Regions from separate parts of the Tenacibaculum sp. IB213877 genome, predicted to be linked through region 1. Evidence: riboswitches for the same ligand, from Rfam matches in the RefSeq annotation. Region 1 holds a riboswitch; the other holds the start of a gene.
The links. A riboswitch is a leader RNA that binds a small molecule or an ion and turns the genes downstream of it on or off. The one in region 1 is predicted to bind cobalamin.
Positions count from the first base shown of each region.

Region 2: linked by a shared signal. The riboswitch ahead of SLH33_RS01310 (acyl-CoA thioesterase) and the one ahead of SLH33_RS02500 (TonB-dependent receptor plug domain-containing protein) in region 1 are both predicted to bind cobalamin.

Region 1 is NZ_JAXCHH010000001.1:562,685-572,293, forward strand. It holds gene murA (UDP-N-acetylglucosamine 1-carboxyvinyltransferase) at 1-554, opposite strand, end outside; gene SLH33_RS02475 (DUF4290 domain-containing protein) at 555-1,184, opposite strand; gene SLH33_RS02480 (ATP-dependent helicase) at 1,266-3,593, opposite strand; gene SLH33_RS02485 (transcriptional regulator) at 3,823-4,443, shown strand; gene SLH33_RS02490 (DUF3307 domain-containing protein) at 4,440-5,153, shown strand; gene SLH33_RS02495 (hypothetical protein) at 5,143-5,655, shown strand; gene SLH33_RS02500 (TonB-dependent receptor plug domain-containing protein) at 5,713-7,653, opposite strand; cobalamin riboswitch at 7,729-7,921, opposite strand; gene SLH33_RS02505 (GMP reductase) at 7,996-9,033, shown strand; gene SLH33_RS02510 (ABC transporter substrate-binding protein) at 9,034-9,609, shown strand, end outside.
Region 2 is NZ_JAXCHH010000001.1:294,886-304,494, reverse strand. It holds gene SLH33_RS01325 (NAD(P)/FAD-dependent oxidoreductase) at 1-380, shown strand, start outside; gene SLH33_RS01320 (hypothetical protein) at 367-639, shown strand; gene SLH33_RS01315 (class I SAM-dependent methyltransferase) at 632-1,255, shown strand; cobalamin riboswitch at 1,305-1,490, shown strand; gene SLH33_RS01310 (acyl-CoA thioesterase) at 1,663-2,049, shown strand; gene priA (primosomal protein N') at 2,259-4,706, opposite strand; gene SLH33_RS01300 (GNAT family N-acetyltransferase) at 4,948-5,472, opposite strand; gene recG (ATP-dependent DNA helicase RecG) at 5,496-7,613, opposite strand; gene SLH33_RS01290 (RsmB/NOP family class I SAM-dependent RNA methyltransferase) at 7,675-8,892, shown strand; gene SLH33_RS01285 (prohibitin family protein) at 9,058-9,609, opposite strand, start outside.

The DNA.
Region 1 (9,609 bases):
TTAGCTAAAACAGCTGCCATAATAATATTAGCAGTACCTGTTACTGAAGCTTCATCCAACAACATTGAAGTTCCTTTTAAACCATTTGGTGCATCTACACCATAAAAATGTTCTTCACGATTGTAACGGAACTCTGCACCTAAATTGATGAAGCCTTCAAAATGAGTATCTAAACGACGACGACCTATTTTATCTCCTCCCGGACGTGGAATATATCCCTTACCAAAACGAGCTAACAACGGTCCAACAATCATTATGGAACCTCGAAGTGAACTACCGTCTTTTTTAAATTCTTCACTTTCTAAATATTCTAAATTGATATCATCTGCCTGAAACGAATAGGAATTAGCAGATAACTTTTCAATTTTAACTCCTAATTTACCTAAGATGAAAATAAGTTTATTTACATCTATAATATCTGGAATATTGTTAATTATAACTTTTTCTGGAGTTAATAAAACTGCACAAATGATTTGTAATGCTTCATTTTTAGCTCCTTGTGGCGTAATGGTTCCTTTTAGTTTGTGACCTCCTTCTATTTTAAATGATGCCATCTATCGTTTTCTATTTTTATTATGGGGTTTAGAACTTTTCTTTTTTCCTTGTGTAGTACGTTTACGCATTAAATCTCTACTTTCTGTAAGATCTTCTTCTGAATTTCTGATATCTATTTTACCATCAGATAATTCATACAAATGATCTAAAATTACACTATCATCTACAGTATCCTTATTCCAATTCAGATAGCATTTTTTCATATGATTAGCAATGGTAAATATCAAAGCATCTTTCATTTCTCCTTCTTCCCAAGTTAATGCTACATCAATCATTGTTTGAATGTTAGTACCATAAAAACGGTATTTTGATGCTGCTTTTGGGTATGGTAAACGTTCTGGCTTTTCTTGAAGTTCTTCTTTTGATGGTGTTTCATAAGGTGAATCAACATCTAACTTAAAATTAGACATGATATGTAACTGATCCCATAGCTTATGTTTAAAATCAGGCACATCTCGTAAATGAGGTTGTAAATTACCCATTACGTCAATAATTGCAAGTGCCATAGTGTTTCGCTCTTCTTTAGTAGCTAGCTCTACACAATGATTTACTAACTTTTGAATATGTCTTCCATATTCTGGAATTATTAATTTGGATCTTTCAGAATTATACTCTAAATCAAACGTCATTTTCAATATTTATTTGTTGCAAAATAGTGATTAATTTTAGTTATCAATGTTTTTTTTCCTTAGAAAATAGCGTTGTAACCTTTATCCTACCACTTTTAATTTTGCGAATTGTAATAATAATTTCTTTTTACCAACGGTAGCAAACTGAATTTCAGCTTTTTTGTTAGGTCCTTTTCCTTCTAAAGCCAATACTTCACCTGTACCAAAACGGTTATGTTCTACAATGTTTCCTACAGCAATATCTCCATCAAACAGATTTATTGTTGAATTTGCCTCGGAAACTTTTTTCATTTTTCCTTTTGGTGGAACAACCGCTGGTTTTTCTTTTTTCTGTAAAAACTCTTGTCTTTTCTTTTGAATAGGTTTTTGAAAACGAATCTTTTTAGGTGCATCATCAAACAAATCAGCATCTATAAATCGATTCATGGATGGCTCTGGTAATTTTGGTGTGATGTACTCTAAAAATTGATCGTCAATTTCCTCTAAAAAACGGCTAGGTTCTCCATCTGTTAATTTACCCCAACGATAACGAGTTTGTGCATAAGTTAAATATGCTTGTTTTTCTGCTCGGGTTAATGCTACATAAAACAGGCGTCTCTCCTCCTCTAGTTCACTTCGAGTATTCATACTCATTGCTGAGGGAAATAAATTTTCTTCCAATCCAACAATATACACATACGGAAACTCAAGTCCTTTTGCCAAGTGAATAGTCATTAAAGAAACACGCGGAGTATCGTCTTTTTTATCAGAATCAAAATCGGTAGCCAATGCAACATCTTCTAAGAAAATTGGTAATGAAGCATCATCTCCTGTTTCAATTTTATCGGTAATAAAATCTTTAATTCCGTTCAATAATTCCTGAACGTTTTCAACTTTACTTACTCCTTCTGGCGTTCCATCTTTTTGTAAATCTTTAACTAATTGTGTTTGCTTCACTACCAAATCAGCAACCTCAAAAGCATTTTTGGTTTGTGCCTCTATTTGAAAACGCTGAATCATATTGGCAAAATTCTGCAACTTGGTTTTGGTACTAGAATTAAGATTTAAATCCAATGAATTAATGTTCAAAATCACTTCAAAAATGGATTTCTTATAGTGATTTGCAGCTATAGTTAATTTATCTATTGTGGTTTGTCCAATTCCTCTTGCAGGATAATTGATTACTCTTTTTAATGCTTCTTCATCATTTGGGTTGATTAGCAAGCGTAAATATGATAGTAAATCTTTAATTTCTTTACGTTGATAGAAAGAAATTCCTCCGTAAATCTTGTACTTAATATCTTTTTTACGCAATGCATCTTCAATAGCTCTTGATTGTGCATTGGTACGATATAAAATAGCAAATTCATCATTTTTAAGCTGATGATTCATTTTATTATCAAAGATAGATTGTGCCACAAAACGTCCTTCTTCTCCATCAGAGATTGTACGCATTACTTTGATGTAATTTCCAGCATCATTAGCTGTCCAAACTTCTTTATCTAACTTCGTTTTGTTCTTTGAAATTACCGAATTTGCTGCGTTTACTATGTTTTTTGTAGAACGATAATTCTGCTCTAACTTAAATGTTTTTACATCTGGATAATCTTTCTGGAAGTTTAATATATTCTGAATATTTGCCCCACGGAAAGCGTAAATACTCTGCGAATCATCTCCCACCACACAAATGTTTTGAAAACGATCTGCCAACGCACGAACAATTAAATACTGTGAGTGGTTGGTATCTTGATACTCATCCACCAAAATATAACGAAAACGATCTTGGTATTTTGCTAATACATCTGGAAAACGAGCTAATAACTCATTGGTTCTTAATAATAAATCATCAAAATCCATGGCTCCAGATTTATAACACCTATCTACATATTCTTTGTAAATATCTCCTACTTTTGGGCGGTTTGCCATTAAATCAGCCTCTTGCAAATCCGAATTATTAAAATACGCTCTAACCGTTATTAAACTGTTTTTGAATGAAGATATTCTGCTTAATATTTGTTTTGGTTTGTATTTATCTTTATCGAGATTCATTTCTTTAATTATGGCTGTAATCAATCTAACTGAATCTTGCGTATCATAAATAGTAAAATTTGAAGGATATCCTAATTTATCTGCCTCTGCACGTAAAATTCTTGCAAAGATTGAGTGAAAGGTACCCATCCATAAATTTTTAGCTTCACTATACCCTACTACTTTAGCAATACGCTCTTTCATTTCGCGTGCTGCTTTATTGGTAAAGGTCAATGATAAAATATTAAACGGGTCTACCCCTTGCTCCATTAAATGCGCAATTCGGTAGGTTAACACTCTGGTTTTTCCAGATCCGGCGCCAGCAATGATAATCATAGGACCCTCTTTTTGTAAAACCGCTGCCCTTTGGGGTTCGTTAAGTTGTTCTAAATAAGTACTCAATGGAAAATTTTATTGAAAGTATTTAAAGTCCGAAAATTAACCATTCTTTTAGGTTCTATGAAGAATATTGCTCTTTTTTTATTCACAAAAAAGTTTCACATCTAAGCATCAATAAATAATTCCTTATAAAAGGAATATTTCAAAATATAATCCTTAAAGGTTATATTCGAAAAAATAACGTTTAATAGTTATAAAAAAATTGTATATTTACTCAAAAAAGAGGGAAACTATGAAAACTACCAGTATTATAACAGGAGATATCATTAATTCTAGAAATATTTCTGCGGATGCTTGGTTACCTATTTTAAAAACTATCTTTAACACTCTAGGCTCAACTCCTAAAAATTGGGAAGTTTATAGAGGAGATAGTTTCCAATTAGAGGTCACACCAAAAGAAGCGCTTAAAATATGTTTACTTATAAAATCTGGCATTAAACAAATTGCTAATTTAGATGTTCGTTTGGCAGTAGGTATTGGGTCTAAAACCTTTGATGCAGCTACTATTACCGAATCAAATGGAGAAGCATTTATAAATTCAGGGTATGCTTTTGACAATTTACTAAAAAAACAAACGTTAGCTATAAAATCACCTTGGAAAGAGGTAAATGAAGAGCTAGATGTTTCAGTTAGTTTAGCTTTATTAGTTATGGATGATTGGACTGCCAATTCTGCAGAATTTGTACACGCATCTATACAAAACCCAAAAAAAACACAAAAAGAGATGGGAGATATTTTAAACATATCTCAAGCAGGGATTAGCAAACGAAGAAAACGAGCCGGTTATGAAGAAATCATGAAATTAGAAAACAGGTATAGAAAACTTATTACTAAGAAAATTGCAGAACTATGATGCTATTTTTACAATTACTTATAGCCCATTTGCTGGGTGATTTTGCATTTCAACCCTTTAGTTGGGTAAAACATAAAGAAAAACATAAAATAAAATCTAAAAAGCTATACTATCACATAGGTGTACATGCACTTTTGTTAATGATTACATTAGCTTTTAACACAACATACTGGGCAGGTTTTTTATTGATTATTTTAACTCATTTTTTAATAGATTTAGGCAAGTTATATCTTCAAAAAAAGAAAAATAAAAGACTACTATTTTTTATTGATCAGCTTTTACACATTGTTATCATTATTGTAGTAACTTATTTGTATAAGCCTTTTGAAGTTGATTTTCAAGAGGTTTTTTCAGAAAAAAACTTGCTACTTGTAGCTAGTTTAGCATTTGTAACTCATGCTTCTTCTGTTATAATAAGCGTTATTATTACCCAATGGGCTCCACAAATTAATTTAAAAAATGATGAGAAATCATTAATAAAAGCAGGAAAGTACATTGGTATTTTAGAGCGTTTATTTGTTTTTATGTTTGTAGCTTTAGGAAAATGGGAAGGTGTAGGTTTTTTATTGGCTGCAAAATCTATTTTTAGATTTGGAGATTTAACAGAAGCCAAAGACCGAAAATTAACCGAATACATTTTAATTGGAACTTTATTAAGTTTTGGATTGGCAATTTTAACAGGACTTGTATATTCGCAATATGGAAGATAAAATTATAGAAGGATTAGCCTATGCATTACCCGCCTTAGTTACCGGAGGTGTTGCATATCTTATTTTGAGTCGTTTTATTGATTACGATAATAACGAAAAAAAATTTAATGCTTTAATTGAAAAAAAACGTGAAAGTTTACCTGTAAAACTTCAAGCTTATGAAAGAATGTTGCTTTTTTGCGAACGCATCAACCCTTCTAAACTCATACTACGCGTAAACCCTATAGGTGAGGATGCTAATAGTTATTTACATTTGCTAATTAGTAATATTGAACAAGAGTTTGAACACAATTTAGTACAACAAATTTATGTTACTGATACTACTTGGAAAGCTGTTGTAGCTTCTAAACTGGCCATACTTAAAAAATTGAGAGAAATAACAGAAAATAGTAAGGACGCAAAAGAGCTTAGAGATAATATTTTAATTGATTACTCGCAAATAGAAAGTCCAACAGAAACAGCTATTGCAATTATTAAAAGTGAAGTGAAAAAATTAATTTAATAAAAAAGCTCTTGAAATTTCAAGAGCTTTTGCATTTAATAACAATTTAACTTTTAATTAAAATTGTAATCTAATTCCTAGTTTATAGTTTCTTCCTCTAGTAGAATAACCTAAAACATCTTCATAATCTTCATTAAAAAGATTAGTAACAGAACCAAATAAAGTCACCTTTTCATTCAACAATTTATAATTGGCATTTAAATCTAATAAATTATACTTTGGTAAAGTCGCTTCAACCGTAGCAAAAACTGTACTATCATAATAAGGCGCAAAACGCTCTCCAACATTCTTATAAACTAAAGAAACAAATGCATTTTTAAACGGATTACTTTCTAAACTAGCAATAAATTTATGTTTTGGAATATAATCAACATCAACTTCTTTATCAGTATAAGTATAACCTACATTTAATCTTATTTGATCAATTGGTTTAACACGTAGATTCGCTTCAATTCCATTGACTTTTATGGTTTCATCTGTATTTTGATAAATTCCGTATGGAAAATCTGGTAAATTTTGATAAATTATAGCTTCTTCTTCTTTTCTATTGAAGTAAACTGCTTCTAACTCTATAATATTTTTGTAACCTAATTCAAACCCAGTTTCTATGGTTTCGCTTGTTTCTGGTTCTAAATCTAGGTTTCCATAAGTAGAAAATAATTGATAAGTACTAGGAGTAATGAAAGCTGAACTATAAGACGCTAAAACTTTTAAATTTGTATTTTCTATATTTAAGAAATTATAAGAAGAATTAAAGTCATAAACAAAATTACTTCCATATTCACTATGATTATTTAAACGTCCTCCAAGATTTACATTTAAACCAAAATCAGATATATATACCGCTGACACATAAGGATCAATAGTATTAAAATTAGCTAATTTATTATCAATATTACCATATGGTGTTGTTGTATTATTATCATGCTTTTGATAATTCACACCAGTGATTAACTGTAAATTAATGTTTGTAAGATTAAACTTATTAACAGCATCTATATTATAACTTTGTCCTTGATAAACAGAAGTATTAATTGAACCTCCATAAGAATTAAATTGGTTAACCTTCCTTTTAATATCATTATAAGAAGCTAATACATATAATTCTCCATTTTCATATGTAAAACGAGGCTTTACACCTATTCTCAACTGATTTTGATTTCCATCATTTAATTTTTCATCAGTATAAATATCAGCGTCAAAATCATAATCAAAGCTATCATAATTCATAAAGGTTTCTATAGAAAAATTATCCGAAAAATCATACCCTAATTTCAACAATCCATTTTCACTGTAATACTTATCATTTTCAAATTTTGTATTCGTATTACTTTTTGCAGAAGACATTCCGTCTTTACTAATTAATCCGAAAGATGCTAAGAATTTAACTCTATTCAAAGTACCACTAAAATTTGCATTCTGATTTAAGTCAGAAAATACATTACTTGAAGTTTCACTATCATTATTTGTTCCAAAACTAGCTTCATATCCTCCTGATATTTTATCTTCAGAAGCTTTTTTCAAAATAATATTTATAACACCCGTCGCTGCTCCACTTCCATATAAAGTAGATGAAGCTCCTTTTAAAACTTCAATGCTTTCAATTTGATTTAAGGAAAGTAAACGCAGATCATACTCTTGATTAATTCCTGATGGGTCTGAAACAGGAATTCCGTCAATTAACACTAGTACTTGCCTACTTCTACCTCCACGTATATACGTACTTCGAGGCTCAGTAGAATTTGTATTCACACCTTTAATTTCTACGCCAACAACATTGTTAATTACGTCGATAACAGATTTTCCAGCATTATTCTTTAAATCTTCTTGAGTTATCTTGTGAATTACTTTGGCTGTGTTTTCCTTCTTTAAATTAAATTTTGTTGCAGAAATCACTATTTCATCTAACTCCTCTTGTTTTTCAGCTTCTTGTGCTGAAATTTTTGCAGTAGCAAATAAACATGCCAATGCACTAACAATTACAAATTGTTTTTTCATTAATTAAATTTTTGATTTACAATAAATCAGGTAAAATTGTGTACGAATTATGTACAAAACTCTTATCCCGAAAGTTTTTTACTTTTGATTTATGGCAGGTCTCCTGACTTGCGTCTTGTAACTCACCTTCCCGCTTGCGCAGTGGTAAAAGATTTAGTTACAAGCTTTATAGCTTACAGTTGCGGGAACAGTCTCGGATTTGCACCGAATTCCCTTTTAATTTGCCTTAACGATAGTTGTAGGCAAAACCAAAAATCGGCACAAATATATCTAATCTTATTAACAAAGCAATTATTTACGCTAACGATTTTATATCTTCGAGTTTTAAAATCTAGACTCAAAATGAGAATTGAAAATGAATTAAAATTGGGCTTTAAAGATGTTATGATCCGTCCAAAAAGATCTACTCTTAAATCGCGTTCGCAAGTAAGCTTAGAAAGAGAATTCAAGTTTATGCATAGCTCAAAAACATGGAGCGGTGTGCCTATTATAGCCGCAAATATGGATACTGTAGGTACTTTTGAAATGGCAAAAGCACTAGCAAAACATAATATGTTTACCACTATTCATAAACATTATAATTTTGATCAGTGGAAAGATTTTGTACTAAACTCTGATGAACAAACTTTAAAAAACATTGCCGTTAGTACAGGAACAGGAAAAGAAGACGCAGAAAAAACAGCAAAGATCCTTTCAGAATTTAACGATATTAATTTTATCTGTATTGATGTTGCCAATGGCTACTCAGAACATTTTGTAGATTTTGTTAAGAAAATGCGTACTCAACATCCTGATAAAATAATTATGGCAGGTAACGTAGTTACTGGTGAAATGGTAGAAGAATTATTATTAGCGGGAGCTGATATTATTAAAGTTGGTATCGGACCTGGATCAGTATGTACTACACGTGTTAAAACAGGTGTGGGTTATCCGCAATTATCGGCAATTATTGAGTGTGCTGATGCTGCTCATGGTTTAGGCGGACAAATTATTTCTGATGGTGGTTGTAAAATACCTGGTGATGTTGCTAAAGCCTTTGGTGGTGGTGCCGATTTTGTGATGTTAGGTGGTATGCTTGCTGGTCATATGCAAAGTGGTGGTGAATTGATTGAAAAAGACGGAGAACATTTTAAAATTTTCTACGGAATGAGTTCAGAAACGGCTATGAACAAACACGTGGGTGGTGTTGCTGAATACAGAGCATCAGAAGGAAAAACGGTTGAAATTCCGTACCGTGGTGATGTAAATGATACGGTCTTAGATATTTTAGGTGGTGTTCGTTCAACATGCACATACGTTGGAGCTAGCCGATTAAAAGAATTAACCAAAAGAACTACGTTTATTAGAGTTCAGGAACAAGAAAATATTATTTTCTCATAAATGAAAAAGTCTTTTATTTTTTTCTTCGGATGTATATTCTTACTCTTTTCATGTAAACAACATAAAAAAGAGGTTAAAGAACAAACAACACCATCTTTAGTAAAATATGCGAAAGGATTTGATATACATCAAGAAGGAAACACTATACATTTAACGATTAAAAACCCGTATTTAAACGCAAATGAAAGCTTTGAATATGGGTTTTCTACGGATAAAGAAAAAGGGAAAATTCAAATTCCGGTTAAAAAGTTAGTAGCTACCTCAACAACACATATTCCGATGTTGGAATTGTTAGGTGGTGAAAATACGTTAGTCGGATTTCCACATACACGATATGTTTCCTCTGAAAAAACTAGAAAACTTATTGATGCAGGTAACATCAAAGAAATTGGTCAGGAAGCGGATTTAAATACCGAAGTATTGTTAGACCTACAACCTGATATAGTGGTAGGTTTCTCCATGCAAAAAACCAACAAATCATTAAACCTCATCGAACAAAACGGAGTTCCGGTAGTGTTAAATGGCGATTGGTTAGAAGAAACTCCGTTAGGACGTGCCGAATGGATCAAGGTTTTT
Region 2 (9,609 bases), 270 kb from region 1:
GAAAAGCAGATTTTAATACTGAACAAATTTCAAAATTAAACAAACACCATATTAAAATTCAAGAAGAGGAGATTACTGAAATAGAACATACAAATGGATATTTAACAAATGTAATCTTAACAAATGGTGAAAAATTAACTCTAGATGCTATGTATGCACATGTTCCGTTCAGTCAACATTGTACTATTCCTCAGAAATTAGGTTGTGAACTTACAGAGAGTGGCCATATTAAAATCAATGAATTTCAACAAACTACTATTCATGGTATTTATGCTTGTGGAGACAACACTACATTAATGCGCTCAGTTGCCAATGCAGTATTTGGCGGTAATGTAGCTGGCGCTATGGTAAATAAAGAACTAACAGATGAGCAATTTTAAAAATAGTATGATAGAAGTTTTTACTACAAATATTGAAAATGAATTTCAAGCTGAAAAAATTATTGAAATCCTAGAAAAAAATTCACCTCATATAAAAATTGATTTTGATTTAAGTGAAACGGAATTTCCTTATCCATGTGGCCATACAATTCTCAGGGTTGAAGGCACTGCAATTAATAATCAACACATAATTTCTTTGGTAAAAGAATTAGGGTTTCTCTGTGATATTCTTGAAGATAAACTGTGTAAAAGTGAATAATGTTTTGAGAGAATTTTGGGAAGATAATTTTATAGAAAAACAAGAAATGTGGGGTTTTAAACCTTCACAATCGGCTATGATTATTAAAGATTTTTTTATAGAAAAAGGAATTAAAAACATCCTTATTCCCGGAATTGGTTATGGAAGAAATGCACAAGTTTTTAAAGATAACGGAATAAGCGTAACCGGTATAGAAATATCAAAAACTGCCATAGAAATGGCTAAAAAACACTACGGAACAGATATGGTTATTCATCATGGTTCTGTTACCGACATGCCTTTTGATAACAATCAATACGATGGTATTTTCTGTTATGCGTTAATCCATTTGTTAAATAGCAAAGAGCGACAAAAACTTATTAAAAATTGTTACAATCAGCTAACTACAAATGGTTATATGATCTTTACTGCTATTACCGTAGATGCACCAACCTATGGCAAAGGAAAATTTATTAGTAAAGATCGTTATGAAATACATAAAGGCGTTAAAATGTATTTTTATAACAAGGAATCTGTAAAAAAAGAGTTTGAAAAAGTAGGTTTGTTTGAAATTCAAGAAGTAACTGAAAACTTTCCTTTCTACTTGATTAAATGTAAAAAATTAAAGAAACTGTAGCTTCTAAATCAGAAAATAAGTAATATTACACTTTAAAGTTCTTTCTTTAATTTCATTAAAAAGAAAAGGTTGTACTTAACTGTGTATTAAAAGGGAATCTGGTGTAAATCCAGAACTGTCGCGCAACTGTAAGTAACTTTAAGATTTTATCCTTGTGTTCCACTGTTTTTTTTATATGGGAAGGACGATAAAATTGTTACAAGTCAGGAGACCTGCCTATTCTTAATAACTTTGCTTTCGCGATCTAAAGCTATAAGTTAGATACTTTTTTATACAAATTTACATAGGATACCTATGTCTTGTCGTTTGTTGTAAAACACACTCTTTCTTAACTTTTTATTTCAGCAAAGTTGAAATATTGTATTGAACTTCTTATCAATTACATAATTATAAAAAGTTAAAATAAAATGACTGTAGAAGAGCGTATTGAGCAATCACAAACACGTGTTTTTAAAGCTGTATTCCCAAACACAACCAACCATTATGATACCTTATTTGGTGGAACTGCTATGCAACTTATGGATGAAGTAGCGTTTATTACTGCCACACGATTTAGCAGACAACGCATGGTTACTGTTAGTAGCGACAGAATAGATTTTAAAAAGCCAATTCCTGCCGGAACCTTAGTAGAATTATTTGGCAAAGTAACGTATTTGGGCAATACAAGTTTAAAAGTACGTGTAAATATTTTTATCGAACAAATGTATTCTGATGACAGAGAAAAAGCAGTTAGCGGTGAATTTACTTTCGTAGCTATAGATCAAGATAAAAAACCCATTAAAATCTTGAAATAAACGTGTTTTTTTTGTCAGTTTGAGTGATTTTCATGACATCGGGAATAAAAAATAGTAGTTAGAACTACTTCTATATAATTCTTATGCTCGATACAAATTCACTCGAATTGACAGAATTAATTTAATAATGGGCTGTCATTATGAGCGATGTCGAAGAATCTTAAGAAATCAAAAAAAAATGATTTTAATAATTCTCGAAGTAACGAAAGTTAATACGCATCCACATCAATAATAAAGCGGATAGGTCTAAAATCTTTTACCGCTTCAAACGTATTTTTAATTTTTTGCAGTTCTTCTTTGGTTTTCCCTAACGATTGCTTTGGCGGAATTTTAATCATTAAGTTTTTGATATACTGATTTCTAATTCTACTTACTGCTGGTGCGGTAGGACCCAAAACATTTTCACCAAACACATTTTGCAATGCTTTTGCTAACCAATTAATACCCATATCAACCTTAGTATAATCGCGGTGTTTTAAGGTAATTTTTATCAAACGGTAATACGGTGGATAATGGTATTGCCAACGATCTTGCAACTGTTCTTTATACATTTCATCGTAGTTGTTGGTCGAAACTTGTTGCAAAATTTGATGATACGGATTAAAACTTTGAATAGCTACCTGACCTTGTTTTTTGGTACGTCCTGCTCTACCCGATACTTGTACCATGAGTTGAAAAGCACGTTCGTGCGCTCTAAAATCAGGGAAATTAAGCATGGAATCGGCATTTAATATTCCAACTAAAGAAACGTTATCAAAATCTAATCCTTTAGACAGCATTTGTGTACCCACCAAAACATCAATTTCCTGCGTTTCAAAAGCTTCAATGATCTTTTGATACCCAAACTTACCACGTGTGGTATCGGAATCCATACGACCGATATTGTAATTTGGAAATAACTCTTTGAGTTCTAACTCAATTTGCTCAGTTCCAAAACCCTTGGTATCTAGTGTTGAATTTCCACAAGCACCACAACTCGTAGGCATTGCACGTTGGTAATGACAATAATGACATTTTAATTCACTTCGGAATTTATGATAGGTTAAACTCACATCACAATTCGGACATTGAGGCGACGTTCCGCAAGTTGTACACTCTACAATTGGTGAAAATCCACGACGGTTTTGAAATAAAATCACCTGTTCTTTCTCCTCCAACGCTTCATTAATAAGCTGTAACATCCTATCCGAAAAATGACCCGTCATTTCCTTTTTTCTATGTTTCTCCTTAATATCTATCAGCTCAATTTTTGGTAATTGAATATTACCGTGGCGACGCTTTAATTCTACCAATACGTATTTTTGTTGCGTAGCATTGAACATACTTTCAATAGACGGAGTTGCAGAACCCAACAACACTTTTGCTTTGTGTAATTTACCTAGCACAACAGCAGCATCACGTGCATTATAGCGTGGTGAAGGTTCGTATTGCTTATAAGATGATTCATGCTCTTCATCTACCACTATCAATCCCAAATTTGAAAATGGTAAAAAGATAGAGGAACGTGCCCCTAAAATAATTTGTGCCTTAGGTTTGTTATCCAATACATTATTCCACACTTCCACGCGTTCATTAATGGAATATTTAGAGTGGAATACTGAAATACTATTCCCAAAATACGCTTGTAAACGTGTGATGATTTGCGTAGTTAACGCTATTTCTGGCAATAAAAACAGTACTTGCTTACCACTTTCAATGGTTTCCAGTATTAACTTGGTATACACCTCTGTTTTACCCGAACTCGTTACTCCGTGTAATAACGTAATATCATGTTGTTCAAAGCTTTGTTTGATCTCTTCTGAAGCTTGTTGCTGATGTTCATTTAACTGTTTTAACCCGTTGGTTTCACCTTTAAAATGAATTCTATCCGTTTGTAAATGGTAAAATTCAAAGATATTTTTATCAACCAATGCTTTTAAAATCTGACTCGAAACTCCCGATTTTTGCTCTAAATCTTTCGCTTTTATCGGTTTTTTGATCGATTTTAACTGAAAAAAGGTTAAAACTGCATCGCGTTGCTTTTTGGCTCTTGAAAGTTCATCTAACAATAATTGCAATGCTTCTTCATTTTCGTACTGCGGATGCAATCGAACGTATTTAACCAACTTTGGTTTATAGGTTTCATAGATCTCTTCCTTGATTTCAATTACCGACTTATGTAGCAATTCATTGATAATAGGAAGTACTTTTTTCTTACCTAAAATATCTGCTACTTGATGCACCGTTAATTGCGAATGATGATGCAATGCCTCAAAAATCAAGAATTCTTCATCGTTTAATACACTTTCATCAGAAAACGCATTGTTTTTATACAAAACAGTTTCACTTTCTAACAAAAATGCAGACGGTAACGCTGCTCTGTAAACGTCTCCTAACGAACACATGTAATAATTAGCAATCCACTGCCAATGCTTGAGTTGTTGTTCGTTTACGATAGGCTGTTCATCTAAAATTTGATGAATATCCTTTGCTTCATACAACTCAGGAGCTTTTTGATGAATATTGAAAACCAAAGCTGTATAGATCTTCGATTTACCAAATTCTACCGCAACACGCATTCCTTTTTGCAAGAAATTAGCCTCAGCTTCGGTTACCGAATAGGTAAACGTTTTTTGTAAAGGAATAGGTAATATAACGTCGATGAAGTGTTGTGACAAACTAAATTATTTTTATAAAAGCATTGTAATGTTCATTTTGAATGTCATTCCTGCGTATGCAGGAATCTAAAATAGATAAACTACATAAAAAGATTCCCGCTTTTGCGGGAATGACAAATCTAATTGACTTATAATAAACTTGAATCAAAACTACATAAATTTCACTACATTGTAAACAGAAATCTACAGGAATTACAGTTGTTAATTACCAGGAAAAAGAACCTGCAGTTATAATTATATTTTATTCTTTTAATAATAATTTCATCATTAGGTCGGTTTGTATATCATCCCCTAATTTAAAGATATGTTTGTCAAAGACAACAAACCCATTTTTCTGGTAAAAATGAATGGCTCTCAAATTTTCTTCCCAAACTCCCAACCAAATATAATCTACCTTTTTTTGCCTTGAAATTTCCATTGCTTTTTCAAAAAGCAATTGTCCTATTTTTTTCCCGTAAAATTCTTTTAGCACATATATACGTTCAATTTCAATAGCATTTTCTTCTTTTATTTCTGTTTGTGATTGACCTAAATTAATTTTTAAGTAGCCAACCACAGTCTTATTTTCTAACGCAAAATAAAATTCAGAATTTTTATCTTTTAATTCGGTCTTTAATTTTTGAGTAGAAAAACTTTTCTCCAAATACGAGTTCATATTCTCCTCACTGTTTTCCGAAGAAAAAGCTTCTAAAAAAGTTTGTATGCCTATTTTTTGTAATTGATCTATTTCGTTTGGTACTACCTTTCTAATTTCAATATTTTCCATTTTATACTATTTAGTCTTGGTTGTTAACTAATATTACTCCAAATTCCGCTTCTTTTTTGCAACAAACTAAAGCGTTTTAAAATTGGTGCATTTTGAGGTTTTGATAACTCAGGATCATCATTCAATAACTGAATAGCGGTTTGACGTGCTTTGTATAAAATAGGACTGTCTTTCACTACATCGGCAATTTTTAGATTTAACACACCACTTTGTTGCGTTCCCATAATATTTCCCGGACCACGAAGTTTTAAGTCTACTTCTGCAATTTTAAATCCGTCTGAGGTATCAACCATGGTTTTTAAACGCGTTTTTGCATCTGATGACAATTCATAACTGGTTAATAAAATACAATAGCTCTGTTCTGCTCCACGCCCTACTCTACCACGCAACTGGTGTAACTGACTCAACCCAAAACGTTCTGCACTTTCTATAACCATAACCGACGCATTTGGAACATTTACACCTACTTCAATAACAGTAGTGGCAACCATAATTTGAGTTTCACCTTTTACAAACCTGTCCATTTCGTAGTCTTTATCTACAGGTTTCATTTTACCATGCACGATACTGATTTGATATTTGGGTGATGGAAATTCGCGTGAAATACTCTCGTAACCATCCATCAAATCTTTATAATCCATTGCCTCCGACTCCTGAATTAGTGGATATACCACATATACTTGACGACCTTTATCAATTTCATCTTTTAAAAACTTAAAAACAGCTAATCGGTTACTATCATAACGATGTACCGTTTTTATATCTTTTCTTCCCGGAGGTAATTCATCAATTATAGAAATATCTAAATCTCCATACACAGACATTGCCAAGGTACGCGGAATTGGAGTTGCTGTCATCACCAAAATATGTGGAGGGATAGCCCCTCCTTCTGAGGATGGGCTACTCTTCTCCCATAATTTTCTTCGTTGCGCTACTCCAAATCGGTGTTGTTCATCAATAATGGCAATTCCTAAATTATTGAACTGTACTTTATCTTCTAAAATAGCGTGCGTACCTATGAGTATATGCAAGCTACCGTCCTCCAAACTTTCGTGAATTTCTCTTCTTTTTTTGGTTTTAGTAGAGCCCGTAAGCAATTCAATTTTAATATCTGTTCCTTCTAATAATTCTGCAATTCCGTTATAATGTTGTGTTGCTAAAATCTCGGTAGGTGCCATAATCGTAGCTTGGAATCCGTTATCAATGGCCAACAACATCGTTAGTAACGCCACAATGGTTTTTCCCGAACCTACATCACCTTGTAATAATCGGTTCATATGCGCACCCGTACTTACATCTTTTCTAATTTCTTTTAAAACTCGTTTTTGCGCATTGGTCAGATCGAAAGGTAAGTGATTTTGGTAGAAATTATTGAAGTTCTCTCCTACTTGCTCAAATACAAATCCTTTAATTTTGGCTTTATTGATGAGTTTTTTCATCAGTAATTGCAACTGAATAAAGAATAACTCTTCAAATTTGAGTCTGTATTGTGCTTTGGCCAGTAATTCCTGATCTTTTGGAAAATGAATATTTAATAAGGATTCCTTTTTACCCAACAACTGGTTTTGTTGCATAAAATCATTAGAAAAAGTTTCTACAACACTTCCATAAGCTTGTTGCAAAAGATTTTGCAATATAGATCGCATGATCTTTTGAGAAATTCCTTTGTTAGTGAGTTTTTCTGTAGATGGATATACAGGTTGCATTGCTGTTTGCAACTTCTTTTTATACTCAGAAACTAATTCAAGCTCCGGATGTGGCATATTTGCTGTGCCATTAAACCAATTTAACTTTCCGTAAATCACATACGGAACATTCAATTTTAAGCTATCTTTTATCCACTTTACGCCTTTAAACCATACTAGTTCCATCGTTCCTGTAGCATCTGTAAAGGTAGCCACTAACCTACTTCCTCTTTTTTGTTTAACTGTTTTTACATCAACAATTTTACCTACAATCTGAACTTCAGCTGTATTTTGTTGTAACTGATTAATGGTGTAAAACTGTGTTTTATCGATATATCTGAAAGGAAATAAGTGTAACAGATCGTTACAAGTCTTAATTCCGAGTTCAGAATATAGCAACTCAGCTCGTGCTACACTAACGCCTTTAATGTATGTAACTGGTTGGTTTAAATTCATTGAAAACGAAAATACAAAAAGCCAATTAATCGTGCTATCTTTGTAGCCTTAAATTCAATCAATGAGATTACATAGAAATTTAACGTATGCTGTTATAGACAGTTTGCGAGATATATTTAATGAAGGAGTGTATGCAGACAAAGCTGTTGAAACTGCTTTACGAAGAGACAAACGTTGGGGAGCCAGAGATAGAAAGTTTGTTGCAGAAACTATTTACGATATAGTACGTTGGAAACGTTTATACTCTGAGATTGCCAATGTAAAAGCTCCGTACTCACGTCCGGATTTATGGCGTTTATTTTCAGTTTGGTGTGTATTACGTGGAATTCAATTACCCGATTGGAACCAGATTGAACCTACTCCAACACGAAGAATTAAAGGGAAATTTGATGAACTTTCTAAAATCAGAAAATTTAGAGAGTCTATTCCTGATTGGATAGATGAATTAGGTGTTAAGGAATTAGGGGAAGATGTTTGGACGAAAGAGATCGCTGCTTTAAACAAACAAGCAGAAGTTATTTTACGTACCAATACTTTAAATACAACCAAAGAAAACCTACAAAAGCAATTAGCTTCAGAAGGTATTGATACTGAATTTATAAAAGGTTATCCAGATGCTTTAAAATTAGTAGAACGTGCCAATGTATTTAAAACTGAAGCCTTTAAAAAAGGATTGTTTGAAGTACAAGATGCATCATCTCAATTAGTAGCTGCTTATTTAGATATTGAACCAGGAATGAAAGTAGTTGATACTTGTGCTGGTGCTGGTGGAAAAACCTTGCACTTAGCCTCTCTAATGGAGAACAAAGGGCAAATCATTGCTATGGATATTTACGAAAGTAAATTAAAGAAGTTAAAAGTTCGTGCTCGTAGAGATGGAGTGCATAATGTAGATACTCGAGTTATTGACTCTACCAAAGTGATTAAAAAACTACAGGATAAAGCAGATAGAGTTTTAATTGATGCTCCGTGTTCCGGTTTGGGAGTTATTAGAAGAAACCCTGATAGTAAATGGAAATTAGAACCTGAGTTTTTAGATAATATTAGAAACGTACAACAAGAAGTATTACAAAGCTATTCTAAAATGGTTAAACCAGGAGGAAAATTAGTATATGCTACTTGTTCGGTATTACCCTCTGAAAATCAACAACAAGTTGAGTTCTTTTTAGCTTCAGACGCTGGTAAAGATTTTAAATTTGTAAAAGACGAAAAAGTGTTAGCACATAAATCTGGTTTTGACGGATTTTATATGGCTTTACTTGAAAGAAAACTGCAATAAAAACAAAAAGGCTCGAGTATTTACCAACTCGAGCCTTTTTTCAATCAACTATTAAAAACTAACTAATCACTAACTTTCTTAATGAAAGTAATCTATTATATAGACGGATTTTAAGTTGATTTGTTACAAATATTTTTCTGTTTAACAATACTTTAAGAAAACCATTTATTGGTTTCCTAAAATAATTGGCATTCCGTTTTTACCAGAACCTATTAAAACTACTTTGCTGTTAGATGATTCTGATAATTTTAAAGTAGCCTCAATACCTTTTTCTTGTAAAATCTTATCTGTTAAAGAAGCACTTAAAATTTTATTTGCTGCTGCTTTTCCTTCAGCATCAATCTTTTGGCGTTCTGCTTCTTTTTTTGCTTTTGCTATTCTAAACTCATATTCTAAAGCTTCTTGTTCTTGCTTTAATTTACGTTCAATAGCATCTTTAATAGTTGGTGGCAACTCTACATCACGTACTAATACTTCGTTTAACTGAATGTATTGTTTGTCTAAAATCTTTTTAGTTTCTACAAAAATTTCATCTTGAATTACATCTCTTTTACTTGAATATAATTGCTCTGGTGTATAACGCCCAACAACACTACGAGCTGCTGAACGGATGGCAGGTTTAATAACTCTATCTAAGTAATTTTCTCCTTTTTCACGATGTAATAAGCCTAATTTTTCTACTTGTGGTTGATACCATGCTGAAGCATCTAAACGAAT